DNA from 3 places in the Bradyrhizobium sp. SYSU BS000235 genome. Region 2 is predicted to be linked to each of the others. Evidence: predicted binding sites of a transcription regulator. Region 2 holds the regulator's gene; each other region holds the start of a gene.
What was found. Region 2 encodes PhoB, which activates phosphate uptake and scavenging genes when phosphate is short. Its sites were predicted from a motif close to TGTCATNNANCTGTCAT; they were not measured.

Region 1 (3,273 bases), 2.9 Mb from region 2:
CTTCCCATGATGATGGCGACGGCGGCTGTCATGCGAGAAATCTTTGAAAAGAGTGGAAAAAAGAGACGCGGATTATAGGGTTGCACTTTCGCGTGGCAAGCCGTTGAGAAAGGACTATCCTTTCATGGTCAACACCGGCAAGGCCGATTCTCGGGCCTGTTTTGGTGACCAACACTGCGGCAGGACGCGTGGCAAAGGTGCCAAATTCGAGAGTCTCGAAGACCAGGGCGACCGCAGGGCATCCGGGCCGAAAAGCGTCCAGCACAACAGCCGAGGCGCGGCCGAAAGTTCCAGCCAAATCGGCTTCGCAAGGCAAGCGTTTGGACGCCAGCAAAGGCAGGCTGCATCCCGACAGCGCGCTGGAGAAAGCCGAGGCTGAAATCCAAGCTCTCAAGGTGCAGCTTGCGACCGCACACGCCAGGATTGATGAGCTACAGGCCTGGGCGGACACGGACTTTCTGTTGAACATTTACAACCGCCGCGGCTTCGAGCGGGAACTCGGCCGCGCCAGCGCTTATATCGACCGCTACCGTGCCGCAGGCGCGTTGATCGTGCTGGACGTCGATCGCCTGAAGCCGATCAACGACACCTACGGGCACGCGGCGGGCGATATGGTCCTGAAGGGCGTGGTGGCGGTGCTGATGCGGCATATCCGCTCATCGGACGTTGTCGGACGGCTTGGGGGTGATGAGTTCGCGCTGCTGCTCTGGAATCTGTCCGATGCAGATGCGCGTGCCAAGGCCACCGCGCTCGAGAAGGCGATCGATTCCCTGACGTTCATGTTCAAAGGACGGGCTGTCGCGGCGGGTGCTTCAACAGGCGTCGCGATGCTGAAACCGATGGACGATGCAGCTTTGGCATTGGAGCAAGCGGACCGGGCGATGTACGCGCGGAAGGCTGAGCGCAAAGGGACCGCGTTGTCCTCAACTCAGGCGATAATGTCCGGCGTGATCTGATCTTCGATAAAGGAGATGCGGTCTCGCAGTTGCAGCTTGCGCTTCTTCAATCGTTGCAGCCGCAGCAGGTCTGGAGCAGGCGACTGGTGCAGCGCCTCGATCGCAGCATCCAGATCGCGATGCTCTTGTTGCAGTCGCGCCAGCTCAAGCGCGAATTCGTTGTTGTCCTGATCTACCATAACCGTTGGTGAGTTGGCTTTGCCGGGCTTCAGCAAACCTATTGCACTACATGGTGTGCTGCACGTGCATTGTCATTACAGATAACAGGAATAATTTCCAGTAATGGAAATGCCAAATAGTTCCTTGAGAACCGATTTTTAATCGTGAGAAAAATTTTAGGCTCGGTTCGTCGTTCCTTGTCGACAGTCCGCCTCCGTCATGTACACTTCATAGTCCGGATGGAGTGGATCCAACCACTCTGTCTCAGCAAGAGGAGCGCGTTTTTCACGCGAACCCGATACGCCATTCGCTTGAAAGCGCGTTTCATCCAACTTTGAAGGCAATCAACAAAGGAGGATACATATGGCGATCGAGTCGCATCTCGTTGAACTGGAACGCAAGCACGAAGTTCTGGAAAACGAATTGCACGATGCTCTGCAGCATCTTTCCACAGACGACCTCCACATCATCGAGTTGAAGCGCCGAAAACTGGTGCTGAAGGACCAGATCGAACGTATCCGCCACGCGGCCAGTTCGACCATTCACTGATAGCAAAAACCATCGTCAATGCGGCTAGTGGGGTGGATTTGACATCCGCTCCCGCCAGGCTGCGCGTGATGATCGTGACGGCAAATGCCGTCACGGCACTTGAGTTATGCTCGCACGTCGGCCAATCGCGCGACTTCGTCCGCGATGGCCAGTGACGACGTGAGTCCGGGTGACTCAATGCCGAACAGATTGATCAATCCGGATACGCCGTGTTCTTGCGGGCCCTGAATCAGGAAGTCCTGCTTTGCAATGGCAGGCGGCACAATCTTCGGGCGGATGCCGGAATAGCTGGGAGACAACGCTCCATCCGGCAATGCCGGCCAGTAGCGACGGATGGCCGGATAAAACCGTTCGGAGCGTGAGGCATCGACTGCGTAATCGATTTTGTCGACCCATTGCACATCCGGTCCAAACTTCGCCTGTCCGCCGAGATCGAGGGTGAGGTGGACGCCGAGGCCACCCGGCTCCGGTACCGGATAGATCAGGTGTGTGAATGGCGCGCGCGCGCTGCAACTGAAGTAATTGCCTTTGGCGTAGTAAGCGGTGGGGATGCGATCGGCCGGCATGCCATCGATTGCGCGTGCAATGGAAGGCGCCGCGAGACCGGCTGAATTGATAAGCAGTTTGCAGCCGATCTCCATCGGAGCATCGCCCCCGACGTGAAGCACGAACCCGTCGGTGGTGACTTTCGCCCCCATCAACGGCGCATGAAACGCGAATGCGGCTCCCGCGCTCTCCGCGTCGCCGCGAAGCGCCAGCATATAGGCGTGGCTGTCGATGATGCCGGTCGAGGGCGACAAAAGAGCGCCGACGCAGTTGAGCGCAGGTTCAAGCGCGCGCGCCTCTTCGCCTGTCAGGGTCTTCATGTCATCAACGCCGTTCGCTTCGGCGTGGGCCTTGATCGAGGCGAGTTTGGCGACTTCATCTTCGGTGGTGCCGACGATCAATTTTCCGCATCGGCGATACGGGATGCCGTGGTCGGCGCAATAAGCGTAGAGCGCCTTCTTGCCGCCGACGCACATGCGCGCCATCAGGCTTCCTGCAGGATAATAAATTCCGGCATGGATGACCTCGCTGTTGCGCGATGATGTCCCTGTGCCGATATCTTCCGTGGCCTCCACGACGATTACTTCGAGGCCTGCCTGTGCCAGCCGCCGTGCTGTCGCGAGACCGACAACCCCGGCACCGACAACTACGCAATCAATCTTGTCCATTCATCGTCCAAATTGCCGGAGTTCGTCCGAGTGCGGGAGACGTAATCGGTCCATACAGCGCTTCGGCATTAGGGCTTCGTTAATCACGAACCGCCTTTGCCTCCATTTTAGACAAAATTACGTCACGTTCAGCGTCAGCATTTACCCGATTCAAACGGCACCGACCAGACAATCCCTCCCGGAAGAATCCGTGGAATGGGAATGACCGGCTGGCAGAAGCAAGCGAACGAACTGAGCATCACGAGTCCGTCGAGGGGCTCGGCGCTGTCGTTTGCCTTGTTGACAGCCGCTTCGGTGCCGGAAGCCTCGGCTGCCGCCGCGTCTCCGCCATCTGTGATCCTGGCATCCTATTCTGATCCCAGCATGATCTGGAATATTCTGGTCGGCGGATTTGT
Region 2 (3,273 bases):
ATGCTGGACAACACCAACATCCTGGACCCGAAGCTCGATCTGAATCTGCTGCGTGCTCGGATCGGCATGGTGTTTCAGAAGCCGACGCCGTTCCCGATGACCATCTATGAAAACATCGCATTCGGCATCCGTCTTTATGAAAAGATATCGAAGTCGGAAATGGACGGGCGCGTTGAGACTGCGCTGCGTGGCGGTGCGCTCTGGAATGAAGTGAAGGACAAGCTGAATGCGAGCGGCCTGAGCCTTTCGGGCGGCCAGCAGCAGCGCCTGTGTATCGCGCGAACGGTCGCCGTGCGGCCGGAAGTGATCTTGTTCGACGAGCCTTGCTCGGCGCTTGACCCGATTTCCACTGCAAAGGTCGAAGAACTGATCCAGGAACTGAAGGAAAATTACACGATCGCGATCGTTACGCATAACATGCAGCAGGCGGCGCGCGTGTCCGACAAGACGGCGTTCATGTATCTCGGCCAGCTCATCGAGTTCGATGAAACAAACAAGATCTTTACGTCGCCGACGGATCGGCGGACGCAAGACTACATCACCGGCCGTTTCGGCTGACGCTTACCGCGTGGAGAATTATTATGGGAACAGATCATACCGCCAAGGCGTTCGACGAAGATCTCCAGGAGCTTAATCGGCTCGTTGCAGAGATGGGTGGTCTGGCGGAACGTCAGATCGTGGATTCCGTCGATGCTCTGATCCGTCGGGACGTCGCGCTGGGCAAGCGCGTGGTCGCCGCTGATCTCGATATCGACAAGTTGCAGCATGCCATCGAAGAGCGTGCAGTATTGACGATCGCTCGCCGTCAGCCAATGGCTGTCGACCTTCGCGAGATCGTCGGCTCGCTGCGGGTTGCGACCGACCTGGAGCGCATGGGCGATTTGTCGAAGAATATCGGCAAGCGCGTTGCTGCACTCGACAGCGATTTCCATCCGTTGAAGCTGATCCGTGGTCTCGAGCATATGACCGACCTGGTGCAGTCTCAGGTCAAGTCGGTGCTCGACGCTTATGCCGCGCATGACCTGCCGGCCGCCATGGCGGTTTGGAAAGGCGACGAAGAAGTCGACGCGATCTGCACCTCGCTGTTCCGCGAGCTGCTGACTTACATGATGGAAGATCCGCGCAATATCGGCTTCTGCATCCATTTGATGTTCTGCGCCAAGAACATCGAACGGATCGGGGACCATGCGACCAACATTGCCGAAACGGTCTTCTACATGATCGAAGGACAACAGATGCTCGATCAGCGCCCCAAAGGCGATATGACGAGTTTTGCGACGGCTGTCTCAGGCAGCTGATTGGAAGGATATAAATTGAAGGATCGGACATGAGCGCCCGAATTCTTGTCGTCGAGGATGAAGAAGCGTTGACGACGCTGCTTCGCTACAATCTGGATGCCGAAGGCTACGATGTCGAAACCGTTGCACGCGGGGACGACGCCGACACCAGACTCAAGGAGCATATTCCGGATCTGATCGTGCTCGATTGGATGCTGCCTGGTTTGTCGGGGATCGAGCTTTGCCGTCGTCTAAGGGCAAGGCCTGAAACGAAGCAGATCCCCATCATCATGCTGACCGCGCGTGGCGAGGAAAGCGAGCGGGTGAGGGGTCTCGCGACGGGCGCTGACGATTACATCGTCAAGCCGTTCTCGGTCCCGGAATTGCTGGCGCGGGTGAAGGGCTTGCTGCGACGGGCCAGCCCGGAGCGTCTCGCCACGGTTTTGGCTTTCGGCGATATCGAGTTGGACCGCGATCGGCGCCGTGTGGCCCGTTCCGGCCGCCCGATTGATCTGGGGCCCACCGAATACCGTCTTCTGGAGTTCTTCCTGGAACATCCGGGACGTGTTTTCAGCCGGGAGCAATTGCTCGACGGCGTTTGGGGACGCGACATCTATATCGATGAGCGCACCGTGGACGTTCATATCGGCCGGCTCAGGAAGCTCCTGAACCTTGGCCGGGAGCAGGATCCCATCCGCACCGTTCGCGGAGCGGGCTACGCCCTGGATGATCGCTTCGCCAAGGCTGAGTGATCTCGATAAAATTATTGCAGAGCAGCATTTGTCTGATGTTGCTTTGCAATCCTGGGTAGGGCGAATAACAATTTTGTGCCAATGAAGGGCAAAATTGCACCTCGCATTTGGTCATCTCCGTGTTAACCTGACTCTCGACGGGGCAGCGAAACCCAGTCGCAGGATTGAATTGGGAAGGAGAACCAAAATGGCCTGGAAAGCTCCAAAGATTGTTGAAGTGCCGGTTGGCATGGAAATCAACATGTACGCCTGCGCGGCGCGCAAGTAAGTCTGCAAATTTCTTCAGTTTAAAAGACAATTGGTCCGGTTTGCGTAAGGGCTCGCCCAATGGGTGAAGTTCTTTCGCAGCCGGCCTTGTTTGTGTCTGGGTCTGGATTCCGCGAACCGGGATTGCCGGAGGCGTTTTGATGTTGCGCGTTGTCGTTCTCGGGGTGGCGGCTGGTGGCGGCGTCCCGCAATGGAACTGCAACTGTGAGGTCTGCCGAATCACACGTCTTGAGCGGCCGGACTTGCGAGCCACGCAGGCATCGATAGCGGTCAGCGCTGACCACAAACACTGGTTTCTGATCAATGCTTCACCTGACCTGCGCCAACAGGTGATCGCGACCCCGCAACTTCATCCAAAGCCGGATCAATTACGCCATAGCCCGATCGCAGGCGTCATCCTGACCAATGGCGAGGTCGACGCCGTCGCGGGGTTGCTGTCCCTGCGTGAGGGTTGGCCATTTACCATCTACGCTCACCAACGCGTTCTTGCGACGCTGAGGGACAACAGCATCTTCAATGTTCTGAGTGCGGAGCGGGTGCGTCGCGAACCGATCGAATTCGATGCCACGTTCGAGCCCAAGTTGGCGAACGGCTCGCCGTCGGGGTTGGAAGTTTTGCCATTCCTCGTTCCTGGTAAACGTGCCTGGTATCTTGAAGACGCTGCTGCACCTGCGGTGGACGATGAGGCGGGCGACACCGTGGGGCTGCGGATTGCGGACAAGCGGAGTGGCCAATACTTCTTTTTTCTTGCCGCTTGCGCCGCCATGACCCCAGAGCTGAAGATGCGTCTGAAAGACGCGCCTCTGGTGTTTTTCGACGGAACGGTCTGGCGCGATGATGAACTGATCGCCGCAGGACTTGGCAGCAAGACAGGGCAGCGGATGGGACACATGGCCATGTCAGGCGCGGATGGGGCAATCGCAGCGCTTGCCGGCCTCGGGATCGCCCGTAAGGTTTTTCTTCACATCAACAATTCC
Region 3 (3,273 bases), 3.7 Mb from region 2:
TTGTCGAGAACATCGACATGAAGCCGTTGGAGGGCCTGCGCTCGACCGGCGCCAACTGGCTGTCGTGCATCCGTTTCGCGGTACTACCGCAGGTGATGCCGGGTTTTGCCAGCTACACGCTGCTGCGCTTCGAGATTAATGTGCGCGAAGCTTCCATCATGGGCTTTGTGGGTGCTGGCGGCATCGGGCAAGAACTCGTGGTCGCGGTGCGCAAGTTCTTTTATTCGGACGTCAGCGCGATCCTGGTGATGATCATCGTCACCGTGTTCATTATCGACATCCTCACCGGCTGGCTGCGCGGACGCCTGCTCAGCACGGGAGAGCGGGCATGATCGCGGCGGATCGCAGCCCGGCGGAACTGGCGGCGCAGTATCCCGACCTGTTTCGCGGATCGAATGCAGGCCGCGTGAAAGCACTCCTGGTTGCCGCGGCGGCGATCGCGCTGTTCTTTTTCGGCTGCTGGTATCTGGAGATTTCGATCCACCGGCTGGTGACCGGCTTCAAGCAACTCGGCTGGTTCGTCATGCTGATGATCCCGCCGGATCCCGGCACATCGTTCCCGACCTATCTCCACGCCATGGGAGAAACCCTGTCGATCGCGTTTCTCGGCACGCTATTGGCGGCGCTCATGGCGCTTCCCGTCAGCATGCTGGCGGCGAAGAACATCATTCCATCCATTTTTCTGCGCTTTCCAGTGCGGCGGTTTCTGGATTCGGTTCGCGGCATCGATACGCTGATCTGGGCTCTTGTATGGATCAACGTTGTCGGGCTCGGCCCATTCGCGGGCGTGCTGGCGATTGCGACATCGGACTTCGGTGCGTTCGGCAAACTGTTCTCGGAAGCGATGGAAGGTGCCGACCGCAAGCAGGTCGAGGGCATCCGCGCGGCGGGCGGCAGCAAGCTGCATGAGATCCGGTTCGGACTGCTGCCGCAGGTGCTGCCTGTGCTCGCAGGGCAGATTCTCTATTTCATCGAGTCGAACACGCGTTCGGCCACCATCATTGGCATCGTCGGTGCAGGCGGCATCGGCCTTCAGCTTGCCGAGCAGATCCGTGTGCTGGAATGGCAGAAGGTCTCGACGCTGATTCTGATGATCCTCGTCGCGGTGGCCGCGATTGATTTCGTCTCGAACCGGCTCCGCCGTGCAATCATCGGCCGGGCAGGCGAAGCCCGGCACTAATTTCCACCGCTAGTTTTCGATGACGAACTGAACGCGTTCAGCGGCAAAGCGCGAACGCGATATGATCAACGGCTTGCCGTTCATTTCCGTGTCGAGCTTTTCGACCACCAGCACCGGGCGGCCGAGCGCGAGATCGAGGCGTGCGGCATCGGCGGCATCGGCAATGGCAGCCGTAACGTTGGTCCACTCGCGGCGATAGTCGCGGATGCCGAAATGGGCCAGCACCTTGGTGATGGACTGCATTTTTTCATAGAGTTTGCCGCCGTCGGGAAAGCGGTCCGCATCGACCCACGTGGAGCCGACGCAGATTGGCATCCGGTCTGCTGTGCGCAGTGCATCGATCCGCAGCAAGGGCGCGCCGGTCTTGAGGCCCAGGTGTTTGGCAAGATCCTGCGGCGCATCTTCGATCGATGCACTCAGCAGCTTGCCGCTGGCTTCGTGGCCGCCGGCACTGACGATTTCGGAAAACCGCGTGCGTGAGCGCAGCGGATAGGCGATGCGCGGTGCTTCGACATAGGTGCCGCTACCACGTTCGGCGCGCACCAGTCCGCGCTCGGCGAGCGCAGCCAGCGCACGGCGTACGGTGTGGCGGTTGACCCGATGGAGTTCCGCGATTTCGGTTTCGCCGGGCAGCTTGGAGTTGCGCGGATAGGTTCCATCGGCGATCGATTGCTCGATGGAATCCGCGACGCGCCGCCACAGCGCAACGCCGGTGCTCGTTTCAGCCAAACTCATAGATGCGACAACCTTTCGCGGAGCGAGAGCCGCAACATACCGAAAATCATGCCGTCGTCACCAGATTGTCATAGCGCTGCGTTACGAAGTTGTCTATTAACATAGACAACTTGGAATCAGCAAGCTGGACATCATGACCCGATCCGAACTCAGTCCGCAGCAGAACCAACGTCAGCGGGCGATGGCTGTCCTCGCGCATATGCCGACGCAGCGGATCGCGGCGTGCCTGGGCGATGTCGATGTTCCGCCGCACGAGGCGCTGCGCCAGCCGGAGAACGGCCTCGTGATGGTGCGCGGCCGGATCGGCGGTGACGGTGCGCCGTTCAACCTCGGTGAGGCCTCGGTGTCGCGCGCGGCCGTGCGGCTGTCCTCGGGTGAAGTCGGCTTTGGCTATGTGCTGGGGCGCGATGGCGAAAAGGCGCGGCTGATCGCGCTGTGTGACGCGCTGATCCAGAGCGACGTCTTCAAAGAGCGTATTGAAGACAAGGTTCTCGCGCCCCTGCGTCAGGAACTGGAGAAAGCCCGCGCGCAGCAGGATGCGGAGACGGCAGCGACACGGGTCGATTTCTACACACTGGTACGAGGCGAGGGCTGAGATCATGACACTTGCCACTCTCCAGTCCGGCCTCGGGACAGGCTTCGCCAATCCGGTGCAGTCGTCGCAGGTGGTGTTCCGCAGCGTGATGGATGCCATGGCGCGGCCGGGAACAGTTCATACGATTGCGGAGCCGGTCAAGGCGCCATCGCTCATGATGCCCGCAACCGCTGCAGTCGCACTGGCGCTGTTCGATCACGATACATCCGTCTGGCTCGATCAGGATTTCGCACACGAGACCGACATGGCGTCGTGGCTGCGCTTCCAGACCGGAGCGCCGCTGACGGCTGAGGCCTCGCAAGCTGCCTTCGCGCTAATCGCGAAGGGCTCGGCCTTGCCGGATTTCGAAACATTTGCGCCGGGAACGCCGGAATATCCGGACCGCTCCACCACGTTGGTGGTTCAGGTGGAGACGCTGACTGCGGGCGAGGAGATCATGCTGAGCGGACCGGGCATTCAAGGCACGTCCAGTTTGCGGGCTGGCCCATTACCGCAGGATTTCGTCGCGCGCATGCAGGCCAACCGCGCGCTGTTTCCGCTCGGCGTCGATCTGCTGCTGGTCAGCGGCAATGATCTCGTCGCGCTGCCGCGCAGTATCCACGTTGCGGCGAAGGAGGCGTGAGCCATGTACGTTGCAGTCAAGGGCGGCGAACGCGCCATCGAGAATGCACACCGGCTGATGGCGCATGAGCGCCGCGGCGATCCGGCGGTGCCGGATCTGTCCCTGTCGCAGATCTCTGAACAGCTCACCCTCGCGGTCGAC

Region 1: ACP0KA_RS13975 (YdcH family protein) is a predicted target of PhoB. The motif match lies at 1,331-1,347, and genes of this name have one in related genera.
Region 3: phnF (phosphonate metabolism transcriptional regulator PhnF) is a predicted target of PhoB. The motif match lies at 1,971-1,987, and genes of this name have one in related genera.

The regions. Positions count from the first base shown of each region.
Region 1 is NZ_JBMHJM010000001.1:2,997,541-3,000,813, forward strand. It holds gene purE (5-(carboxyamino)imidazole ribonucleotide mutase) at 1-32, opposite strand, end outside; gene ACP0KA_RS13965 (GGDEF domain-containing protein) at 321-956, shown strand; gene ACP0KA_RS13970 (YdcH family protein) at 929-1,135, opposite strand; gene ACP0KA_RS13975 (YdcH family protein) at 1,479-1,664, shown strand; gene ACP0KA_RS13980 (NAD(P)/FAD-dependent oxidoreductase) at 1,769-2,878, opposite strand; gene ACP0KA_RS13985 (EAL domain-containing protein) at 3,080-3,273, shown strand, end outside.
Region 2 is NZ_JBMHJM010000001.1:103,518-106,790, reverse strand. It holds gene pstB (phosphate ABC transporter ATP-binding protein PstB) at 1-558, shown strand, start outside; gene phoU (phosphate signaling complex protein PhoU) at 582-1,298, shown strand; gene phoB (phosphate regulon transcriptional regulator PhoB) at 1,328-2,029, shown strand; gene pqqA (pyrroloquinoline quinone precursor peptide PqqA) at 2,217-2,297, shown strand; gene pqqB (pyrroloquinoline quinone biosynthesis protein PqqB) at 2,437-3,273, shown strand, end outside.
Region 3 is NZ_JBMHJM010000001.1:3,761,455-3,764,727, forward strand. It holds gene phnE (phosphonate ABC transporter, permease protein PhnE) at 1-332, shown strand, start outside; gene phnE (phosphonate ABC transporter, permease protein PhnE) at 329-1,180, shown strand; gene phnF (phosphonate metabolism transcriptional regulator PhnF) at 1,190-1,915, opposite strand; gene phnG (phosphonate C-P lyase system protein PhnG) at 2,049-2,510, shown strand; gene phnH (phosphonate C-P lyase system protein PhnH) at 2,515-3,132, shown strand; gene ACP0KA_RS17535 (carbon-phosphorus lyase complex subunit PhnI) at 3,136-3,273, shown strand, end outside.